Regions from separate parts of the Streptomyces sp. NPDC032721 genome, predicted to be linked through region 3. Evidence: predicted binding sites of a transcription regulator. Region 3 holds the regulator's gene; each other region holds the start of a gene.
What was found. The regulator HrcA, encoded in region 3, represses chaperone genes, less so after heat shock. The targets are predictions, from matches to a motif close to TTNGCACTCNGNNNNNCNGAGTGCNAA.

Region 1: the regulator HrcA is predicted to act here: its motif matches at 2,230-2,256, upstream of groL (chaperonin GroEL).
Region 2: the regulator HrcA is predicted to act here: its motif matches at 4,433-4,459, upstream of groES (co-chaperone GroES).

Annotation. Positions count from the first base shown of each region.
Region 1 is NZ_JBVIMX010000024.1:124,034-131,573, reverse strand. Features, by position in the region: gene ACZ5PB_RS37055 (PTS transporter subunit EIIC) at 1-327, shown strand, start outside; gene groL (chaperonin GroEL) at 442-2,064, opposite strand; gene ACZ5PB_RS37045 (cold-shock protein) at 2,402-2,605, opposite strand; gene ACZ5PB_RS37040 (MoaD/ThiS family protein) at 3,057-3,332, opposite strand; gene thrC (threonine synthase) at 3,363-4,649, opposite strand; SAM riboswitch class I at 4,664-4,791, opposite strand; gene ACZ5PB_RS37030 (glucosyl-3-phosphoglycerate synthase) at 4,955-5,917, shown strand; gene ACZ5PB_RS37025 (alpha,alpha-trehalose-phosphate synthase (UDP-forming)) at 5,985-7,424, shown strand; tRNA gene ACZ5PB_RS37020 (tRNA-Met) at 7,498-7,540, opposite strand, start outside.
Region 2 is NZ_JBVIMX010000012.1:247,017-254,556, reverse strand. Features, by position in the region: gene ACZ5PB_RS25875 (carbohydrate ABC transporter permease) at 1-122, shown strand, start outside; gene ACZ5PB_RS25870 (carbohydrate ABC transporter permease) at 119-1,036, shown strand; gene ACZ5PB_RS25865 (hydroxyacid dehydrogenase) at 1,087-2,112, shown strand; gene groL (chaperonin GroEL) at 2,224-3,849, opposite strand; gene groES (co-chaperone GroES) at 3,979-4,287, opposite strand; gene ACZ5PB_RS25850 (DUF6234 family protein) at 4,591-5,100, shown strand; gene ACZ5PB_RS25845 (polysaccharide deacetylase family protein) at 5,137-5,937, opposite strand; gene ACZ5PB_RS25840 (polysaccharide deacetylase family protein) at 6,054-7,046, opposite strand; gene ACZ5PB_RS25835 (class I SAM-dependent methyltransferase) at 7,151-7,540, shown strand, end outside.
Region 3 is NZ_JBVIMX010000002.1:268,653-276,192, reverse strand. Features, by position in the region: gene ACZ5PB_RS07405 (hypothetical protein) at 58-744, opposite strand; gene ACZ5PB_RS07400 (VOC family protein) at 859-1,251, opposite strand; gene ACZ5PB_RS07395 (16S rRNA (uracil(1498)-N(3))-methyltransferase) at 1,317-2,060, opposite strand; gene ACZ5PB_RS07390 (nitronate monooxygenase) at 2,057-3,157, opposite strand; gene dnaJ (molecular chaperone DnaJ) at 3,383-4,522, opposite strand; gene hrcA (heat-inducible transcriptional repressor HrcA) at 4,523-5,539, opposite strand; gene ACZ5PB_RS07375 (MBL fold metallo-hydrolase) at 5,713-6,453, shown strand; gene ACZ5PB_RS07370 (DUF3097 domain-containing protein) at 6,531-7,355, shown strand; gene hemW (radical SAM family heme chaperone HemW) at 7,492-7,540, opposite strand, start outside.

The sequences.
Region 1 (7,540 bases), on a different contig from region 3:
GCGGGCGGCGCCGCGGGCGGCGCGTTCGTCGGCCTCTTCTCGATGCTCGGCGACAAGGTCGGCTCGACGGCCATCGGCCCGTCCGGCTGGGCCCTGTTCCCGCTCCTCCAGGGCAACCACGGCCTGGGCACCACGATCGCCGTCTACGCGGGCGGCCTGTTCGTCGGCTACGCGGTCGGCTTCCTCGCCACGTACTACTTCGGCTTCACCAAGTCGATGCTGACGGAACTGAACGCCCCGGCAGCGGACGCGGCAATGGCCCCGATCGCAGGCTCCACACCCCCCACGGACCCCGCAGACACACCGAAACAGCCCGCCGGAGTCTGACGCCACCACACCGAACGCACCGCACACACGAACGCCCGAGGGCGGTACCCCCCTGTGAAGGGAAGTACCGCCCTCGGTTCGTGCGAAGGACTGGCGATCAGCCGGAGGGGCCGATCAGAAGTCCATGTCACCGCCCGGCATGCCACCCGGGGCGGCAGCGCCGGCCTTCTCGGGCTTGTCGGCGATGACGGCCTCGGTGGTGAGGAACAGCGCGGCGATGGAGGCGGCGTTCTGCAGGGCAGAGCGCGTGACCTTCGCCGGGTCGAGGATGCCCTCGGCGATCATGTCCACGTACTCGCCGGTCGCGGCGTTCAGGCCGTGACCGATCGGGAGGTTGCGGACCTTCTCGACGACGACGCCACCCTCAAGACCACCGTTGACGGCGATCTGCTTGAGCGGGGCCTCCAGCGCGAGCTTCACGGCGTTGGCGCCGGTCGCCTCGTCGCCCGTGAGCTCCAGCTTCTCGAAGACGGCCGAGGCCTGGAGGAGGGCGACGCCACCACCGGCGACGATGCCCTCTTCGACGGCGGCCTTCGCGTTGCGAACGGCGTCCTCGATGCGGTGCTTGCGCTCCTTGAGCTCGACCTCGGTGGCGGCACCGGCCTTGATGACGGCCACGCCGCCGGCCAGCTTCGCCAGGCGCTCCTGGAGCTTCTCGCGGTCGTAGTCCGAGTCGCTGTTCTCGATCTCGGCACGGATCTGGTTCACGCGACCGGCGACCTGGTCGCTGTCACCGGCACCGTCGACGATGGTCGTCTCGTCCTTGGTGATGACGACCTTGCGGGCGCGGCCGAGCAGGTCGAGACCGGCGTTCTCCAGCTTGAGGCCGACCTCTTCGGAGATGACCGTGCCGCCCGTGAGGATGGCGATGTCGTTCAGCATGGCCTTGCGGCGGTCGCCGAAGCCCGGGGCCTTGACGGCGACGGACTTGAAGGTGCCGCGGATCTTGTTCACGACCAGGGTGGAGAGCGCCTCGCCCTCGACGTCCTCGGCGATGATCAGCAGGGGCTTGCCCGACTGCATGACCTTCTCCAGCAGCGGAAGGAGGTCCTTCACGTTGCCGATCTTCGAGTTGACGATCAGGATGTACGGGTCGTCGAGAGCCGACTCCATGCGCTCCATGTCGGTCGCGAAGTACGCCGAGATGTAGCCCTTGTCGAAGCGCATGCCCTCGGTGAGCTCAAGCTCCAGGCCGAAGGTCTGCGACTCCTCGACCGTGATGACGCCTTCCTTGCCGACCTTGTCCATCGCCTCGGCGATGAGCTCGCCGATCTGGGTGTCGGCGGCGGAGATGGAGGCCGTCGAAGCGATCTGCTCCTTGGTCTCGACATCCTTCGCCTGCTCCAGGAGTGCGGCGGAGACGGCCTCGACGGCCTTCTCGATGCCACGCTTCAGGGCCATCGGGTTGGCACCCGCGGCGACGTTGCGGAGGCCCTCACGGACCAGCGCCTGCGCGAGGACGGTCGCGGTCGTCGTGCCGTCACCGGCGACGTCGTCCGTCTTCTTCGCGACCTCCTTGACGAGCTCGGCGCCGATCTTCTCGTACGGGTCCTCCAGCTCGATTTCCTTCGCGATGGAGACACCGTCGTTGGTGATCGTGGGGGCGCCCCACTTCTTCTCAAGGACGACGTTGCGGCCCTTGGGGCCAAGGGTGACCTTGACGGCGTCGGCGAGCTGGTTCATGCCACGCTCGAGGCCGCGCCGGGCCTCCTCGTCGAACGCGATGATCTTGGCCATGTGAAGTGGTCCTCCCAGGACGGGGTGGATTTCTCCGGACCGGGGGTTCGCTGCCCGCGACGGACGGCCCGAAAGGCGGAGGATTCCTTACCCCCGACCCCGTGGGCCTCACCGAACCTGGTCCAAGTTCTGTCACTCTCACTGGGAGAGTGCTAACGCCAATGATTAGCACTCGGCATGGGCGAGTGCAAGCGGCTACCACAGATCCCGGCCCGCACGGACCCCCGTACGCCAAACGCACCAAGGGCCCGTACCCCTGTGAGGGGACACGGACCCTAGGTGCGTGAGTGCTTACACAAGTCGCTGAAGTGTGCGTCGGTGGCCGATCGCGCCGAGATCAGACGGCGAGCTTGACCATGTCCGCCTGCGGACCCTTCTGGCCCTGCGAGATCTCGAACTCGACTCGCTGACCTTCTTCAAGGGTGCGGTAGCCGTCCATCTGAATCGCGCTGTAGTGGACGAAAACATCCGCACCACCGTCGACCGCGATGAAGCCGTACCCCTTCTCCGCGTTGAACCACTTGACGGTGCCCTGAGCCATGCCTAACTCCCCTATTACTGGCCCTTGCGCGAGGCCGCACTTCGCGACCCCGGGTCAGACCCCACCCGCCGACAGGAACGCGGTGGATGTGCGCCGTAGCGCGTCGACCGCGGCTGAATGTATCCGCCCAACTGCCCTCTGCAACAGGTCAATTGGACGAGAATTCTGGGCAGGCTCGAAAGGCCGGAACGGTCAACTGCCCGGATTCCAGGGCAAGTCGGGCCGGACATAATGTGCGATTCGGCAACAAAAGGCTCGAACTCGCAAGCCCCATCTTGTCGCGTTCTCATATGCACGGGGCACGGGCGAGCGGAGGGGCTTCCCCTACTCTACCTCTTTCAACCATGCAGAATTGCCCCCTCCGCTTGTGAGCGGAGGGGGCAACTTGGGTTAACGAGGGGCGCGTTGGGGACGGTCTCCCGCCCCCTGTGCGCTTCCGCGGAAGCGGTTCTCAGCCGCCGGCGACGGCCGGGATGATCGAGATGCCGGCGCCGTCCGGAGTGGCCGTCTCCAGGCCGCTCTCGAAGCGCACGTCGTCGTCGTTCACGTAGACGTTCACGAAGCGGCGCAGCTTGCCCTGGTCGTCCAGGACGCGGGCGGCGATGCCGGTGTGGTTCTTCTCCAGGTCGGCGATGACCTCCGCGAGGGTCGCGCCCTCGGCGGCGACCTCGGACTCACCGCCCGTGTACGTACGGAGGATGGTGGGGATGCGGACCTTGACGCTCATGGTGTTTCTGCCTTCCGTTACGGGGGTGATTCAGCGTGCCAGGCCGGCGTCGCGGAACGCGTCCAGGTTCGGCCGGATGGTCGCGGTCGGACCCGTGGTCGGGGCCACCGCGTCGAGGGTCTTCAGGCCGTCGCCGGTGTTGAGCACCACGGTGGTCAGGGCCGGGTCGATGAGGCCGTTCTCGATCAGCTTCTTCGTGACGCCCACCGTCACACCGCCCGCGGTCTCCGCGAAGATGCCCTCGGTGCGCGCGAGCAGCTTGACCGCCTCGACGACCTGCTCGTCGTTCACGTCCTCCACCGCGCCACCGGTCCGGCGGGCGATGTCCAGGACGTACGGGCCGTCCGCCGGGTTGCCGATGGCCAGCGACTTGGCGATGGTGTTCGGCTTCTGCGGGCGCACCACGTCCGTGCCGGCCTTGAAGGCCACGGACACCGGCGAGCAGCCTTCCGCCTGGGCGCCGAAGATCTTGTAGGGCTTGTCCTCGACCAGGCCGAGCTTGATCAGCTCCTGGAGGCCCTTGTCGATCTTCGTGAGCTGGGAGCCCGAGGCGATCGGGATGACGAGCTGGTCGGGCAGCTGCCAGCCGAGCTGCTCGCAGATCTCGTACGCCAGCGTCTTGGATCCCTCGCCGTAGTACGGCCGCAGGTTCACGTTGACGAAGCCCCAGCCCTCGCCCAGCGGGTCGCCGATGAGCTCGGAGCAGAAGCGGTTCACGTCGTCGTAGTTGCCCTCGATGGCGACGAGCTCGCCACCGTAGACGGCGGCAGAGACGACCTTGCCCTGCTCCAGGTCGTGCGGGATGAACACGCAGGAGCGGAAGCCGGCCCGGGCCGCCGCGGCGCCGACGGCGCCCGCGAGGTTGCCGGTCGAGGAGCAGGAGAGCGTGGTGAACCCGAAGGCGCGGGCGGCCTCCAGGGCCTGCGCGACGACGCGGTCCTTGAAGGAGTGCGTCGGGTTGCCGGAGTCGTCCTTGACGAACAACTTGCCCGGCTCGACGCCGAGTTCACGCGCGAGGTTGTCGGCCTTGACCAGCTTGGTCCAGCCGGGGGCGATGTTGGGCTTGTCGGCGACGTCGGCGGGGACGGGCAGCAGCGGCGCGTAGCGCCAGATGTTCTGCGGGCCCGCTTCGATCTGCTTGCGCAGCGCTTCGGGGTCGCCCAGGGGCAGGTCGTACGCGACTTCCAGCGGGCCGAAACACAGCTCGCAGGCGAAGATCGGGCCGAGCGCGAAACGCTCGCCGCACTCGCGGCAGGACAGCGCGGCGGCGGGGCCGAGGTCCACGGAGGTGGTGGTTGCGGTGGTCTGCACAGCCATGATGGCGAGGTCCTTCCTCATCTTCCCCGTGACGGCTTTCGCCACGAGACGGAATTGGCACCTTCCGGACCTGACCTCGCGGTCGGTCGGGGGGTTGCCGGGACTTCAACGGGCCGTTTCCCTCTGTCCCTCTGGATGAGCGCTATGACTCCGGGCGCCCGCGTGAGCGGCCCGGGTATTTGTGCGCGGCACCGACCCCGACATGCGACGGTCGTCCGCGTTGTTCAAGACTGTAACCGAACCCCCGGGCGCTTGAGACAGCCGTCCGGACCGCGAGATGGATCACAGAGTCGGGAGTGACGGGCGTGCTGGAAGAGGTGGAGCGCTGGCTGGGCACGCGGTCCTGGACCGCCGCCGACCGCCCGCTGGACCGGCTGCTCGCCGCGAAGGCGGCCCGCGCCCAGAGTGTCAGCGTCGTCCTGCCCGCCCTGAACGAGGAGGCGACGGTCGGCCGGATCGTGGCCGATATCCGACGGGACCTGATGGGCCCGGAGGCCGGGGGCGGGGGCGTCCCCCTGGTGGACGAACTGGTGGTGATCGACTCCGGCTCGACCGACGGCACGGCGCGGGCGGCGGCCGGGGCGGGCGCCCGGGTGGTCCACCGGGACGACGTCCTCCCGCGCCTCCCCGCGGTACCCGGCAAGGGCGAGGTGCTGTGGCGGTCACTGCTGGTCACACGGGGTGACGTGGTGTGCTTCGTGGACGCGGACCTGGTGGACTTCGACTCCTCGTTCGTGTCCGGGATCGTCGGCCCGCTGCTGACCGAGCCGGACGTCCAGTTCGTGAAGGCCACCTACGACCGTCCGCTGGGCGCGGCGGCGGGCCAGGGCGGCCGGGTCACCGAGCTGATGGCGCGCCCCCTGCTCAACCTCCACTGGCCCCAACTGGCCGGATTCGTACAGCCGTTGGGCGGCGAGTACGCGGCCCGCCGCAGCCTCCTGGAGCGGCTGCCCTTCCCCGTCGGGTACGGGGTCGAGCTCGGCCTGCTCATCGACTCGCTGCACACCGTCGGCCTCAATGCCCTCGCCCAGGTCGACGTGGGCGTCCGCAAACACCGCCACCAGGACGGCCAGGCCCTGGGCCGGATGGCCGCCTCCATCTACCGTACGGCCCAACTCCGGCTCTCCCGAGGCCACTTGATCCGCCCGTCACTCACCCAGTTCGAGCGGCAGGACGGCACCTTCGTGCCCCGTACACACCCTGTGGACACGGAGGAGCGGCCGCCGATGCGCGAGATCCGGGAGTACGCGGCCCGCCACGCGGCGTAGGGCGATCCCGGCGGAGCGGGCCCTCGGCCACGTTTGAGGGAAACCGGGACGGGCTAGGTTTCGCCACATGACTGCCCCGGATTCCCCGCCTCCCCCGACCAGCATCCCCGCCCCCCGGATCCTCGTCGCGTCCAACCGAGGACCGGTCTCGTACACGCTCGACGACGAGACCGGTTCCCTCGACGCGAAGAGGGGCGGGGGCGGACTCGTCTCCGGACTCAGCGCGGTCGGCGCCGAGGGCCAGGACGCCCTGTGGGTGTGCGCGGCCCTGGGCGACGGCGACCGGGAGGCGGTCCGGCGCGGGGTCGGGGAGCCCGGGGTGCGGATGCTCGACATCGACCCGGCCACGCACTCCGCCGCGTACAACGGCATCGCGAACTCGGTCCTCTGGTTCGTCCACCACCTGCTCTACCAGACCCCGCTGGAGCCCGCCTTCGACGCGGATTTCCGCCGCCAGTGGGCATCGTACGAGACCTACAACCGCGCCTTCGCCGAGGCGCTCGCCGAGGCCGCCGCCCCCGGGGCCGCCGTCCTCGTGCAGGACTACCACCTCTGCCTGGTCCCCGGAATGCTCCGCGAGCTCCGCCCCGACCTGCGCATCGGCCACTTCTCGCACACCCCGTGGGCCCCGGTCGACTACTTCCGGCTGCTCCCCGACGACATCGCCCGCCAACTCGTCGGCGGCATCCTCGGCGCGGACCGGGCCGCCTTCCTGACCCGCAGGTGGGCCGACGCGTTCACGGCGTGCGCGCTCGACCTGCTCGGCGAGGAGGCCCTCGACGGCAAGCGGATCGGGGTGCACGGGCTCGGCGCCGACGCCGACTTCCTGCGCGAGCGCTCCCACCGCGACGACGTCGAGGAGCGGATGACCGCCCTCCGCGACCAGATCGGCACCGGCCCCGAAGGCCTCCCCCGCCGGACCGTGGTCCGCGTCGACCGCACGGAGCTCTCCAAGAACATCGTGCGCGGCCTCCTCGCGTACGAGCACCTGCTCGCCACCCGCCCCGAGTGGCGGGAGCGGGTCGTGCACCTCGCCTTCGCGTACCCCTCCCGGCAGGACCTGGCGGTCTACCGCGACTACACCGCGGCCGTCCAGCAGGCCGCCGAGCGCATCAACGCCACGTACGGCACCCCGGACTGGACCCCGGTCCTGCTCCACGTCAAGGACGACTTCGCCCGCTCCCTGGCCGCCTACCGGCTGGCCGACGTGGCCCTGGTCAACCCGATCCGCGACGGCATGAACCTGGTCGCCAAGGAGGTGCCGGTGGTCTCCGACGACGGCTGCGCGCTGGTGCTGTCCCGGGAGGCGGGGGCGTACGAGGAACTGGGCGAGGACGCCGTCACGGTCAACCCGTACGACGTCACGGGCACGGCGGACGCGCTGCACGAGGCGCTGACGATGGAGCCGGCCGAGCGCGCGGAACGCACCAAGCGGCTGGCCGCTGCGGCCACGGCGCTGCCGCCGCAGCAGTGGTTCCTGGAGCAGCTGGAGGCGCTGCGCGCGTGAGGGAGGACGAAAACGGCCCGGGGCCCGGAACTCTGTCGAGTTCCGGGCCCCGGGCCTACTGCTATTTCTTCAGTAGCGGGGACAGGATTTGAACCTGCGACCTCTGGGTTATGAGC
Region 2 (7,540 bases), on a different contig from region 3:
CCGTACTCCTGGCCCTGACGGCGGCACTGCTGTCGTTCGTGGTGACGCGGCTGTCGGCGGGACGCAAACCCAAGCAGCAGAAGGCCGCCGCGCGGCAGACCACGAAGGAGAGCACGGTATGACGACGACCGTCTCCCCCGCCGCCGAAGCCACCCCCGGAGGAGTCACTCCCGTCTCCCCCACCGCCCCCTCCGGTCCCGCGAGCCGCTGGCTGTCCCGTACGGCGGTCAACGGCGCACTCGTGCTGGCCACCCTCTACATGCTCTTCCCCCTGGTCTGGCTGCTCACCGCCGCCACCAAGGACGCCGGCGGACTGCTCGCGGGCAACGCGTTCTCCTTCGAGGGCTTCGACCTCGGCGCCAACCTCTCCGCACTGGCCGAGCACGGCGACGGCATCTACTTCCGCTGGTACGCCAACTCCCTCCTGTACGCGGGCGTCGGGGCCGTCCTCAGCTCGCTGGTGAGCGTCGCGGCGGGCTACGCCTTCGACAAGTACGCCTTCCGGGGCAAGGAGAAGCTGTTCTCCACGGTGCTGCTCGGAGTGCTGGTGCCGACCACCGCCCTGGCCCTGCCCATGTACCTCCTCGCCAGCAAGATCGGCCTGGTCAACACCTACTGGTCGGTGCTGCTGCCGGTCCTCGTCCACCCCTTCGGCGTCTATCTCTCCCGGGTCTTCAGCGCGGGCTACATACCCAACGAGGCCCTGGAGGCCGCCCGTATCGACGGCGCGGGCGAGCTGCGGATCTTCGTGTCGATCGGGCTGCCCATGATCATGCCGGGCTTCGTGACCGTCTTCCTCTTCCAGTTCACCGCGATCTGGAACAACTTCTTCCTCCCCCTGGTGATGCTCTCGGACCAGAAGCTCTTCCCGCTGAGCCTGGGCCTGTACTCCTGGAACTCCAACGCCCACGCCGAGCCGACGTACCTCCCGATGGTCGTCACGGGCTCGCTCCTCGCCGTCATCCCCCTGATCGTCGCCTTCGTCTCCCTCCAGCGGCACTGGAAGGCCGGACTCACCGCCGGCAGCGTCAAGTGACGGGCACTTCCTTAGCGCCGAACGACCCGATGAGGAGCCCGAGTTCCACCATGCACCACGCCACTGACAATCGCCCCGCGACCCTGCTCGCGATGGCCCCCGGCATCGCGAAACGCCTGCTCAGCGACGACCAGCGGACCCGCCTCGCCCAGCTCGCCCGCACCGACCCCCACCTGGTCGCCCACGATCTGCACGCCCCCGAGTTCGCGGCGGCACTCGCCGAGGCCGAGGTGCTCCTCACCTGCTGGGGCGCCACCCCGCTCACCCCCGACGTCCTGGCCCGGGCCCCGAAGCTGCGCGCCGTCGTGCACGCGGCCGGATCGGTCAAGCACCACATCACCCCGGCCTGCTGGGAACGCGGCCTCACGGTCAGCTCGGCCGCCGGGGCCAACGCCCTGCCCGTCGCCGAGTACACCCTCGCCGCGATCCTGTTCGCCGGAAAGCACGTCGCCAGGGCCGCCCGCACCTACCGCCGCCTCGACGGCTCCGCCCACGACTGGCGCACCGACCTGCACACCTCCGGCAACTACCGCCGCACCGTCGGCATCGTCGGCGCCTCCCGGATCGGCCGCCGCGTCATCGAGCTGCTGGCCCCCTTCGACGTACACACACTGCTGTACGACCCGTACGTCACCCCGGCCGAAGCGGCCCGCCTGGGCGTCGAGCCGACGGACCTGCTGACGCTGTGCACCCGCAGCACGATCGTCTCCGTGCACGCCCCCCAGCTCCCGGAGACCCGGCACATGATCGGCGCCGCCCAGCTCGCCGCCATGCCGGACGGAGCCACCCTGATCAACACCTCGCGCGGCTCCCTCGTCGACGAGTCCGCGCTGCTCCCGCATCTGGAGTCCGGCAGGCTGGACGCCGTACTCGATGTCACGGACCCCGAGGTCCCGCCGCCCGGCTCGCCGTTTTACACGCTGCCCAACGTGCTGCTCACCCCGCACCTGGCCGGGTCCTTCGGCAACGAGCTGCACCGAATGGCCGACCACGCGCTGGCCGAGCTGGAGCGGTACGCGGCGGGGGTCCCCTTCGCGGAGGCGGTACGTCCGGACGTACTCGGCCACTCGGCGTAGCCCCTGCGTGAAACGCACCGAGGCCCGGCACCCCCGAAGGGGCGCCGGGCCTCGGCGTTCGACCGGCTACTGGTTCGACCAGCTACCGGTTCGACCAGCTACTGACGGAGGTCAGTGGGAGTGGCCGTGGCCACCGTGACCGGCGTCGGCCTCTTCCTCGGCCGGCTTCTCGACGACCAGGGTCTCGGTCGTGAGCAGCAGGGAGGCGATGGAAGCGGCGTTCTCCAGCGCGGAGCGGGTGACCTTGACCGGGTCGATGACGCCGGCCTTCACCAGGTCGCCGTACTCACCGGTGGCGGCGTTGAAGCCCTGGCCGGCGTCGAGGTCGGCGACCTTGGAGGTGATGACGTAGCCCTCAAGACCGGCGTTCTCGGCGATCCAGCGCAGCGGCTCGACGGCGGCGCGGCGGACGACCGCGACACCCGTGGCCTCGTCGCCGGTCTTGCCGAGGTTGCCCTCCAGGACCTTGACGGCGTGGACGAGCGCGGAGCCACCACCGGAGACGATGCCCTCCTCGACCGCGGCGCGGGTCGCGGAGATGGCGTCCTCCAGACGGTGCTTCTTCTCCTTGAGCTCGACCTCGGTCGCGGCGCCGACCTTGATCACGCAGACACCGCCGGCGAGCTTCGCCAGGCGCTCCTGCAGCTTCTCGCGGTCCCAGTCGGAGTCCGTGGACTCGATCTCGGCCTTGATCTGGTTGACGCGGCCCTTGACGTCCTCGGCGTTGCCGCCGCCGTCGACGATGACCGTGTCGTCCTTGGTGATCGTGACGCGGCGGGCGGTGCCCAGTACGTCCAGACCGGCCTGGTCGAGCTTGAGGCCGACCTCTTCGGCGATGACGGTGGCACCGGTGAGGGTGGCCATGTCGCCGAGCATCGCCTTGCGGCGGTCGCCGAAGCCCGGGGCCTTGACGGCCACGGCGTTGAACGTGCCGCGGATCTTGTTGACGACGAGGGTGGAGAGCGCCTCGCCCTCGACGTCCTCGGCGATGATCAGCAGCGGCTTGGAGCCACCGGCCTGGATGACCTTCTCCAGGAGGGGCAGCAGGTCCTGGATCGAGCCGATCTTGCCCTGGTGGATCAGGATGTACGGGTCGTCGAGGACGGCCTCCATACGCTCCTGGTCGGTCACCATGTACGGCGACAGGTAGCCCTTGTCGAAGGCCATGCCCTCGGTGAAGTCGAGCTCCAGGCCGAAGGTGTTGGACTCCTCGACGGTGATGACACCGTCCTTGCCGACCTTGTCCATCGCCTCGGCGATGAGCTCGCCGACCTGGGTGTCCTGCGCGGAGAGCGCGGCCACGGCGGCGATGTCGGACTTGTCGTCGATCGGGCGGGCGGTCGCGAGGAGCTCCTCGGACACGGCCTTGACCGCGGCGTCGATGCCCTTCTTCAGGGCGGCCGGGGAGGCACCCGCGGCTACGTTGCGCAGACCCTCGCGGACGAGCGCCTGGGCGAGCACGGTGGCGGTGGTCGTACCGTCACCCGCGATGTCGTTGGTCTTGGTCGCCACCTCCTTCACCAGCTGGGCACCGAGGTTCTCGTACGGGTCGTCGAGCTCGACCTCACGCGCGATGGTGACACCGTCGTTGGTGATGGTCGGGGCGCCGAACTTCTTGTCGATGACGACGTTGCGGCCGCGCGGGCCGATCGTCACCTTCACGGTGTCGGCAAGCTTGTTGACGCCGCGCTCAAGGGCGCGACGGGCGTCCTCGTCGAACTTCAGGATCTTCGCCATGGAGCTTTTCAAGTCCTCTCGGAATTACGAACTGCGCAAAATGAAATACGCCCCCAGCCGCCCGGCGTGTGAGCGGGGGCCAGGGGCGCAGTTCAACAAATGCGGGAAGTGAGTTACTTCCCGGCCTGCTTACTTCTCGACGATGGCGAGAACGTCGCGGGCCGAGAGGACGAGGTACTCCTCGCCGCTGTACTTCACTTCGGTGCCGCCGTACTTGCTGTACAGCACCACGTCGCCGACGGTCACGTCGAGCGGAAGGCGCTCGCCGTTCTCGAAGCGGCCCGGGCCCACGGCGAGGACGACGCCCTCCTGGGGCTTCTCCTTCGCGGTGTCCGGGATGACCAGGCCAGAGGCCGTGGTCTGCTCGGCGTCGAGCGGCTGGACCACAATGCGGTCCTCAAGCGGCTTGATGGCAACCTTGGAGCTTGCGGTCGTCACGATCCGGTCTCCCCCTTCGGAGATCTCACGGGGTTAACAGTCTGGGGTGGCGACCAGGTGGATCCGTCGTCGCGGGTGCCGGACCTGCCCGTCGCTGTGTTGGCACTCTCCAGTGGTGAGTGCCAGAGCCGAGACTATGACGCGGTTAGCACTCGGTCAAGCGGAGTGCCAATTGAGGACCGCCGGGGGTGACGGATTCCTTGCGGGGAGCGGGGCCGGGGAACGTCGCGGTACGGGGCCGGAAGGGTCTCGGTACGGACAACGCACCGGCCGCCCCGCCGGTTCCGTACGACAGTGCGAGCCATGGCATCCGACTCCGCACCTCCCCTGTCTGCGCGCTGGAGGAAGGGCCGCCGTCCGGATCGCGGCCCCGATCGCGACCCCGATCGCGACCGCCCGAGCCGGTGGGGCGATCTGGCACTGGCCGTGCTGTTCCTCGTCGCGGACGCGGTCGTACTGGCCGGGACGGTCGTGTTCTTCGTCTTCCGGTCCCTGCCGGGACTCGGGGAGCGGCGGACGTCCACGGGGCCGATGCCCACGGAGTCGCTCAGGACGGTGGACTGGGCCCCGGTGATCACCTTCGGCGTCGTGGCCGCGGTCGTCCTCGTGACCGGCTGGGTCTGCCTGCGCGGCAGGCTGGTGATCACCGGCGCCGTCCAGATCGTGGTGGCGGTACTGGTCGCGATCGGCACCGTCTACGGCGCCACGCACTCCTGGCGGACCGTCCACCCCGACCCCAACCCTGCCCCCGTCTTCCAGCCGACCTGCGTCTGCCGCAGCGCGGGAGGCAGTTGCAACTGCCCCGGCGGGTAGTGGGGGCCGGGGCCCGGGCGGGAGGGCCGGGGCGCCCTAGAGGTAGTCCTCCAGCCGGGCCACCGTGAAGCCCTGGTCCTGGATGCGGCGGAGCATGCGGGTGGTCATCTCGGTGATCGTCGACCCCTTGAGCTCACTGGGGCCGCGGAAGTGCGCGAGGACGATGTCGCCGGGCTTGAGGCGCTTGCCCTCGGCGTACTGCATGTTGTGGATCTGCATGGACTCCCGCCACAGGACGAGCGCCTTCACCCCGCAACTGCCCGCCGCGCGCACGGTGTCCGCGTTGTAGTTGCCGTACGGCGGGCGGAAGAGGGTGGGCCGGGCGCCGAACTGGGCTGCGAGGCGGTCCTGCTGGCCGCAGATCTGGGCGCGCTGGCCCTCGTACGGGAGGGTGCGCAGGTTCGCGTGCCCGGTGGTGTGGTTCTGGATGGTGCCGCCGCCCGCGTCACGGAGCTGCTTGAAGTGGCCGTAGTCGCTCCCGGCGACGCTGTCGGTCAGGAACATGCTGATCGGCAGCTTCAACTCCCGCACCATCTCGACGAACCGGGGGTCCTTCTCCGCCCCGTCGTCGAAGGTCAGGAAGACCACCTTGTCGCGGGTCCGGACCCGGTCGAGGACGACGGGCGGTCCGGAGGCCTTGAGGACCGGAGTACGGTCCGGCTTCGCCGGCAGCGGGGCCAGCGGCTTCGGCAGACCCCAGCGGCTGTACGCCTTGAGCGGTACGCCCCGGGCGTCGGTCTGCGGTGCGGCGGGGGGTGCGCCGAGGGGGGCTGCGGGGTCGGGGGTGGTGGGGCCGGAGGGCGAACGGTCCGCTCCCGTCGAGGGCCCTCCCCCCACCCCCTCCGCCGCTGTCCCGGAATTCCCGCCGGAACACCCGCTCACCCCCACGACGAGCACGCCGACCGCCACTACCCCCGCCGCCCATACCCCGGGCCGGCGTACTCGTCCAGGTCTCACACGTAATCCTCCAGCTTGGCCACGGCATAACCCTTGGCGGTGATCGTCTTCATGACGCGACGAATCATGTCGGGCATCGACCCCTTCCAGTCACCCGGCCCCCGGAAATGCGTGAGGACGATGTCACCGGGGTGCAGGTCGCGGTCCCATTCGCGCCACTCCATCCGGTCCGGGAACGCCTCGGCCGCCCACAAGGGCACGGCCTTCACGCCACACGACTTGGCGGCCAGGAGCGTGTCCTTGTTGTAGTTGCCGTAGGGCGGGCGGAAGAGCGGGGGCCGCTTGCCGTACCGCTTCTCGATGTTGACCTGCTGCCCGCAGATCTCGTACCTCTGCTTGCGGTACGAAAGCCCCGGCAGGTAGCGGTGGTTGAGGGTGTGGTTGTGCAGGGAGACTCCCCTGTCCTGCATCTTCTTGAAGTAGGCGTAGTCCTCCTTCACGAGGTAGTCGGAGAGGAACGCGCTGTAGGGGATCTTCAGCTCGTCCATCATCCGGAGCAGTTCGGGGTCCTTCTCGGCCCCGTCGTCGATCGTCAGGAAGACGACCTTGTCCTTGACCGGGACGGTCGTGAAGACGGGGGGCAGCCCCTCGGACAGCTGCCCGTCCACCTCGAAGCCCGGCCGGGCCTTGATCTTCGGCTTGACCTTGGGCGGCTCGGGCGCAGTCAGCGGCACCTGTACGAGACCCCAGCGTTTGGCGGCGGCGACCCGGGCCGCCTTCGCCGCCCTGGCCGCGATCCGGTCGCGCCGCAGCTTCTCCGCCGGCGAGAGCAGGGAGCCCGCCGCACCGTCCACCCCTTGTCCCTCACGTGCCTCCTTCTCCCGGGCGGACCCGCCCTGCCCGCCCGTCTCCTCGGCCGGGGTAGCGCACCCCGAGGCGATTGCGGCCACCACCAGAACCGCGATCACCATCGTCCCCCGTCGGCGTCCGCCTGCTCCCGAGATATCCACAGACAGCCCTCTTTCTTCTTTTTGTCGTACAAGTCGCATGGCGCCGCATCCTGTCAGCGGGGCGCCCCGCTGCCCCGCCGACACCGCGACCGGGGCCGTCCCGTCCCCCACTCGGCCCACACCCGCTCCCGGGCTGGCCCACAATGGACCGGGTGACGAACCACCCCGGCCCCACCGACGCCTTCCGCGCCCTGCTCTCCCCCGAGGGCCAGGCCCTCCTCGCCGAGCTCCGGGACTACGACCCCGCCCAGGAGCTGGCGGTGGCGACCCGCCTGCGCCGGGACCACGCCCCCGAGCTGGTCTCCGCCGCGCTGGCGCAGGCGCGGCTGCGGCAGCGGGCGGCGGCGAAGTTCGGGGCCGAGGACGCGCAGCGGATGTACTTCACGCCCAACGGCGTCGAGCAGTCGACCCGCAAGTCCGTCGCCGAGTACCGCGCGGCCCGCTTCCGCACACTAGGCCGCGCACCGGGCCACCCACCGGTCGGCGCACCCACCCCCGCACCGGGCCACGCCCCCTCGGGCACACCGGGCACA
Region 3 (7,540 bases):
GGAGGGCAGTCCGGCACTGTGTGGGCAGTCGGTCACGGAGAGGGCTGTCGGCGGGGATCATTTCTCCGGGTGGCAACTGCACGTGGGTTCAGGAGAGCGGGACGGGGGCGGGGGTGGCGGGTCGGCGGTCACCGTGACCGTGACAGTGGGGTGCGGCCGGGGGCCGCCGGTGGGCGGCTCCGGGTCCCGGGTGGGTGTCGGCGGACGCCAGGTGGGCGGCGGGTCCCAGGTGGGCGGGGGCTTCCAGGTGGGGCGGGTGGTGGGCTTCTGCGGAGGGGCCGAAGTGGGCCTGTCCGTACGGGCGTCGCAGTCGCCCAGGACGTTGGCCCGGAACACGGTGCGGTCCGCCACCCGGGCGGTCAGGTCGCCCCGTACGCACCGCCCGTCGCGCTCCTCGGTGACCTTGCCCTCGATGCTGATCTCCCGGCCGTCCTTGGTCTGGCCCTCGCAGGCGACGGTGGCGACGTTGCGCACCGTGGGGCGGGGCCGCGGGGTGCCGCCGGGCAGGGCGGTGACCCTGCCGTTCTCGCCGACGGTGGAGGTGCAGGTCATCCAGTTGACGTCTACACCGACTCGCTCCAACGCGCGCGTGCCGGTCTGGTCGGTGGTCAGTGCCACCGCGAACGAACTCAACCCGCCGGCCGTGCCGCCGGGCTCGCATGCCGCGACTCCCGCGACCGCCCCGGTGGCCACACCGATCGCCGCGAGGGTGCGCCGGTACCGTAATCGCCTCAATGCCCCCATGACAGGCAGCCTGCCACCGGCCGCCCCCGGCGAACAGTCCGGTTGCGGCCACTGTGCGCCGCTGTGCGCCTTCTCGGGGCAGGCGCGGGGGCCGGTGGCGGGTCGGGTGCGGGTTCAGCCGCCGAGGAGCAGCCACTCCTGGAGTTCCACCAGGTTGCCCTCGGGGTCCTTGAGGTGGGCGGCCCGCATGCGTTCGGTCATCACCGCCGGGCCGTGCACCAGCACCGCACCCCGCCCGGTGATCTCCGCGCAGTACCGGTCGAGGTCGTCGACCCGCAGCACCACGAACGACCGGTGCCCCGCCGGGTCCTGGGCCAGCTCCCCCAGCAGCCCGGCCATCATCGCCCGGTCCTGCAAGGCGATCCCGGCGGACCCCACCGACAGCGAGAACTTCTCGTAGGGGCCGTTCTCGAACCCCGACTGGGGTTTCAGCCCGAGCACTTCACCGTAGAAGCGGTAGCAGGCGGCGAAGTCGGACACCAGCAGCCGTACTTGTGCGAGTTCCATGACTCTCTCTTCCTGGTCGAAGCCCCCTGTGAGGATGCCCCCGCCGGTCCGCCGGCCACCGTCCTTCAGGACCACCGTCCGGTGCGCCCCAGCAGCAGTGCGGTGGCCGCTGTTCCCGCCGTGGACGTACGGAGCACACTGCGGCCCAACCGGTACGGTTGCGCCCCCGCCGCCGCGAACACCGCGAGCTCCTCGGGCGAGACCCCGCCCTCCGGCCCGACGACCAGCACGATGTCACCCGCCCCGGGAAGCTCCGCCACAGCGAGGGCGCCGCTGTCGGCGTCCCGGTCCTCGTGGAGGACGGCGGCGAAGTCAGCGGTGGCCAGAAGTGCCCCCACCTGCTTGGTGCTCATCAGGTCGGCGACCTCGGGGAAGCGGAGCCTGCGCGACTGCTTCCCGGCCTCGCGGGCGGTGGCCCGCCACTTGGCGAGGGATTTCGCCCCCCGCTCGCCCTTCCACTGGGTGATGCAGCGTGCCGCCTGCCACGGCACGACGGCGTCCACCCCGGTCTCGGTCATCGTCTCGACGGCCAGTTCCCCCCGGTCGCCCTTCGGCAGTGCCTGGACGACGGTGATGCGCGGCCGGGGCTCGTCCTCGACGAGGGTCCCGGTCACCTTCACGACGAGCCGGTCCTTGCCCTCCGCGGCCACCACGACGGCCTGGGCGCCGTTGCCGAGGCCGTCGGCGAGCACGACGTCCTCACCGGCCCGCAGCCGCCGCACGGACACCGCGTGACGCCCCTCGGGGCCCTCCAGCACGAACTCGCCGCCCTGCGGCACGTTCTCCACCACGAACACCGGCGCCGTCATGACGTCGACCTCCTCAAAGCCATCTCCGTCCACGCCGAGTCCGCCTCCGCGCCCAGCACCTGCACGAGCCGCCCGGCGGGCAGGTCCCTCGCCAGCCGGTGCCCCTGTCCCGCCCACAGCGCCATCCCCTGGGCGTCGCCCACGCGCGCGGCGGCCCTGCGCAGGCCCGCCGTCATGAAGTGCACCTCGGGGTACGCGGACGGCGCGTACGGGCCGTGCTCGCGCATGAAACGGTTGACCAGTCCGCGCGCGGGCCGCCCGGAGAACGCGCGCGTGAGTTCCGTCCGTACGAACAAAGGGTTCTTCAGCGCCTGCTTGTGCATCGCGTGCGCACCCGACTCCGGGCACGCCAGGAACGCCGTCCCGAGCTGCGCCGCGTCCGCTCCCGCGGCTCGTACGGCGGCGATCTGCGCACCGCGCATCAGCCCGCCCGCGGCGATCACCGGCAGCTGTACGGTCTCGCGGACCTGCGTCACCAGGGACAGCAGCCCGAGCCCGCTGCTGCCGTCGGTCTGCGGGTCGTCCCGGTGGGTGCCCTGGTGGCCGCCCGCCTCGATGCCCTGGACGCACACCGCGTCCGCACCGGCCCACTCGGCGGCCTGCGCCTCTTCGGGAGTGGTCACGGTGACCACCGTGTAAGTGCCCGCATGGGCGAGGGCGTCGAGTTCGTCCCGGGAGGGGCAGCCGAAGGTGAAGGAGACCACCGGCACCGGATCGTCCACCAGGAGCGCCAGTTTGGCCTCGTAGCCGTCGTCGGTGCCGCGCCGGTCGTCCTGCTCGTCGATCGGCGTCTCGTACCAGGCGCTCTCACTGGTGAGCTGCTGCCGGTAGAGGTCGAGGGCGGCCGGGTCACCGGCGGGCTGCGGCATGAACAGGTTGACCCCGAAGGGCTTGGCCGTCAGCGCGCGCAGCTGCTTGATCTCCTCGTACATCCCGTCGGCGGTCTTGTACCCCGCGGCGAGGAAACCGAGCCCACCGGCATCGGAGACCGCACCGGCCAGCTCGGGGCGGGAGACCCCGCCGGCCATGGGCGCAGCGACGATTCCACGCCGGCACAACTCCGCGAGCGCGGGAACCGCCCTGGACGTAACAGACATGCCCGCATAGTTTCACGCGACGGCCGACCCGCCGAATCGAAAACGAGCGGGACCGGACCACCAGGTCCGGCCCCACTCCGTTCGATTCGTCCCAGGCACCCGGGGCCACCCGGCCCCGAACCTCAGGTCCGCCCGTTGAACGCGTCCTTCAGCCGCGAGAACAGCCCCTGCTGTCCCGGCTGACCCCATCCCCCGGGGGACAACCCCCGGACCCCCGGCCGTACCTCAGGTCCGCCCGTTAAAGGCATCCTTCAACCGCGAGAACAGCCCCTGCTGTCCCGGCTGGAACTGCCCCTGGGGGCGCTCCTCGCCGCGCAGCTTCGCCAGCTGGCGCAGCAGGTCCTCCTGCTGCTGGTCCAGCTTGGTCGGGGTGAGCACCTCGACGTGCACGATCAGGTCGCCCCGGCCGCCGCCCCGCAGGTGCGTGACACCGCGCCCGTGCAGCGGCACCGACTGGCCCGACTGCGTACCCGGACGAATGTCGATCTCCTCGACCCCGTCGAGCGTCTCCAACGGCACCTTGGTGCCGAGCGCGCCCGCCGTCATCGGGATGGTCACCGTGCAGTGCAGATCGTCGCCGCGCCGCTGGAACGTCGGGTGCGGCAGCTCGTGGATCTCCACGTACAGGTCACCGGCGGGGCCGCCGCCGGGGCCGACCTCGCCCTCGCCCGCGAGCTGGATCCGGGTGCCGTTGTCGACACCGGCCGGGATCTTCACGGTGAGCGTGCGACGCGACCGTACGCGGCCGTCACCGGCGCACTCCGGGCACGGCGTGGGCACGACCGTGCCGAACCCCTGGCACTGCGGGCAGGGCCGCGAGGTCATGACCTGGCCGAGGAACGACCGGGTGACCTGCGAGACCTCACCGCGACCGCGACACATGTCACAGGTCTGCGCGGAGGTGCCGGGGGCCGCGCCCTCGCCACTGCAGGTCGTGCACACCACAGCGGTGTCGACCTGGATCTCCTTGGTGGTGCCGAAGGCCGCCTCGTTGAGGTCGATCTCCAGACGGATCATGGCGTCCTGGCCCCGGCGGGTCCGCGAGCGCGGTCCGCGCTGCGAGGCCGTGCCGAAGAAGGCATCCATGATGTCGGAGAAGTTCCCGAAACCGCCCTGGCCGAAGCCACCGGCCCCGCCACCGCCCGAAGCGGACAGCGGGTCGCCGCCGAGGTCGTAGACCTGCTTCTTCTGCGGGTCCGACAACACCTCGTAGGCGGCGTTGATCTCCTTGAAGCGCTCCTGGGTCTTCGGGTCCGGATTCACGTCCGGGTGAAGCTCACGAGCAAGACGCCTGAACGCCTTCTTGATTTCGTCCTGGGAAGCGTCGCGGCGCACGCCGAGTACGGCGTAGTAGTCCGTGGCCACTTACGACTCCGCCAGGATCTGTCCGACGTAACGTGCCACTGCGCGTACCGCTCCCATCGTTCCGGGGTAGTCCATGCGGGTCGGTCCGACCACGCCTAGTTTGGCGACTGCCTCGTCGCCCGAACCGTAGCCGACTGCGACCACGGACGTAGAACTGAGTCCTTCATGGGCGTTCTCGTGCCCGATACGTACGGTCATACCGGACTCGGTCGCCTCACCGAGCAGCTTCAGCAGAACCACCTGCTCCTCCAGCGCCTCCAGTACGGGGCGGATGGTGAGCGGGAAGTCATGGCCGAAGCGTGTGAGATTGGCGGTGCCGCCGATCATCAGCCGCTCTTCCGTCTCCTCCACGAGCGTCTCCAGAAGAGTCGCGAGAACCGTCGAAACGGTTCCCCTGTCCTCCGGGTCGAACGACTCGGGAAGCTCCTGCACCAACTGCGGCACATCGGCGAAACGACGGCCCACGACACGGCTGTTGAGCCGCGCCCGCAGATCCGCCAGTGACGTCTCGCCGAACGGCGCCGGGCAGTCGATCATCCGCTGCTCGACCCGCCCCGTGTCGGTGATCAGCACCAGCATCAGCCGCGCGGGGGCAAGTGAGAGCAATTCCACGTGCCGCACCGTGGAACGCGTCAGGGACGGGTACTGGACGACCGCCACCTGCCGGGTCAGCTGCGCGAGCAGCCGCACCGTACGGGCGACGACGTCGTCGAGGTCGAGGGAGGCGTCCAGGAAGTTCTGGATGGCCCGCCGCTCCGGTGTCGACAGGGGCTTGACCCCCGCCAGCCGGTCGACGAAAAGCCGGTAGCCCTTGTCGGTGGGGATGCGCCCGGCGCTGGTGTGCGGCTGGGCGATGAACCCCTCGTCCTCCAGGGCCGCCATGTCGTTGCGGACGGTGGCCGGGGACACACCGAGCTGGTGGCGCTCGGTGAGGGCCTTGGAGCCGACGGGCTCCTCCGTGCCGACATAGTCCTGGACGATGGCGCGCAGCACTTCAAGTCTGCGTTCACTGAGCATCGCGCACACCTCCAAGCCGTGTTGTTCCCTGGTGCAGGTCGGTCATGGGGGGGCATGTTCCCCGCTGCCCTGCCTGGCACTCCCCCTGCACGAGTGCCAGCGTTTCCCCGGGCCAGTGTACGGCGGCGGGGTGCCGACCGAACAAGGGCGGCTGCTCACGCTAGCGTCACGGTATGGACTTGCGATGGGAAGAGCTGGGCGCTGATACGGGCTGGGAAAGTCTCGCTCCGGGTGTCGCCAGGCGCCGGCTGCCGGGCTGGGACGCCACTGTCGGCCTGGTGGCAGGGGCCCACGGGGCACTGCTGTACGACACCGGTTCGTCGCTGCGCGAGGGCGCGGAACTGCGGATGCAGGCCGAGGTGCTGCTGGGCCGCAGAGTGACGCACATCGCGCTCAGCCATCCGCACTTCGACCACGTACTGGGGACGGGCGTCTTCGCGGGCGTGGAGGTCCTCGCCGCCGCCGGCATGGACATCCTGCTCACCACGGAGCGCGAGTCGATCGCCACGGACGCGGCACGGCAGGGGGTGGAGCACGGCGCCGCCATCGAAGCCGCCGAGCTCCTGGCCGCCCCGCAGCACCTCGTCTCCGACGAGCGCACCCTCGACCTGGGCGGCGGCCGCAGCGTCCTGTTCGCCAACCTGGGCCCCGCACACAGCGGGCACGACCTGGTGGCCCTCGTACCGGGCCTGGAGGGCGGCCCCGAGGTGGTCTTCTGCGGCGACCTCGTCGAGGAGTCCGGCGAACCCCAGGCGGGCCCCGACGCCGTCCCGGCGCGCTGGCCCGCCGCCCTGGACCTGCTGCTCGCCCTGGGCGGCGAGAGCGCCGTGTACGTCCCCGGCCACGGCGCCACGGTGAACGCCGCTTTCCTCCGCGCCCAACGCGACGCCCTGGCGGAGCGTTTCCCCGCCTGACTTCACCGCCCAGCTTCACCCCCTGGCTGCGCCCCATCGGGAACACCCGCGCCGCGCCCCCCTGTAGCGTTCGGCAAATGCGCAGCTACAGCCCGGACTTCACCCCGCCCTGGAAGAAGTCCACGCCCGCCCCCGAACTCCCCGCCGAGACCGACCTGGTGGTCGAGGAGGTCTCCACCGGCTTCTGCGGTGCGGTGATGCGCACCGAGAAGACCGCCGAGGGCCCCACCGTCACCCTTGAGGACCGCTTCGGCAAGCACCGGGTGTTCCCGATGACCCCGGCCGGCTTCCTTTACGAGGGCAAGCCGGTCACCCTGGTCCGGCCCACGGCGGCCACGGCCCCGGCCCGGCCCACCCGTACCGCCTCCGGCTCCGTCGCCGTCACGCACGCGCGCGCACGCGTGGCGCGAGCGGGCCGCATCTACGTGGAGGGCCGGCACGACGCCGAACTGGTGGAACGCGTCTGGGGCGACGACCTGCGCATCGAGGGCGTCGTCGTCGAATATCTGGAGGGCATCGACGACCTCCCCGCGATCGTCGCCGGGTTCGCCCCCGCCCCGGACGCCAGGCTCGGCGTGCTGGTCGACCACCTGGTGCCCGGCTCCAAGGAGTCCCGCATCGCCGCCTCGGTGACGGACGCGAACGTCCTGGTCGCCGGACACCCGTACATCGACGTGTGGGAGGCCGTGAAGCCCTCCTCGGTGGGCATCCCCGCCTGGCCGGTGGTCCCGCGCGGCCAGGACTGGAAGACGGGCGTGTGCCGCGCCCTGGGCTGGCCGGAGAACACGGGCGCGGCCTGGCAGCACATCCTGGGCAAGGTCCACTCGTACCGCGACCTGCAGCCCGAACTGCTCGGCCGGGTCGAGGAACTGATCGACTTCGTGACGGCACCCGCCGAATAACCGAAGAGACGGAAGCAAGGGAAGAGACCGGACAAGAGGCAGGCGGACCAGCACCCTGGTCCGCCGCCCGCCCGGCCCCTCTCCGCCCGCCCGACACTCTCCGCCCGTTCGGCCCCCTCCGCCCGCCCGGGCCCGCTCAGTCCACCAGGTCCCGCACCACCGCGTCCGCCAGCAGCCGCCCGCGC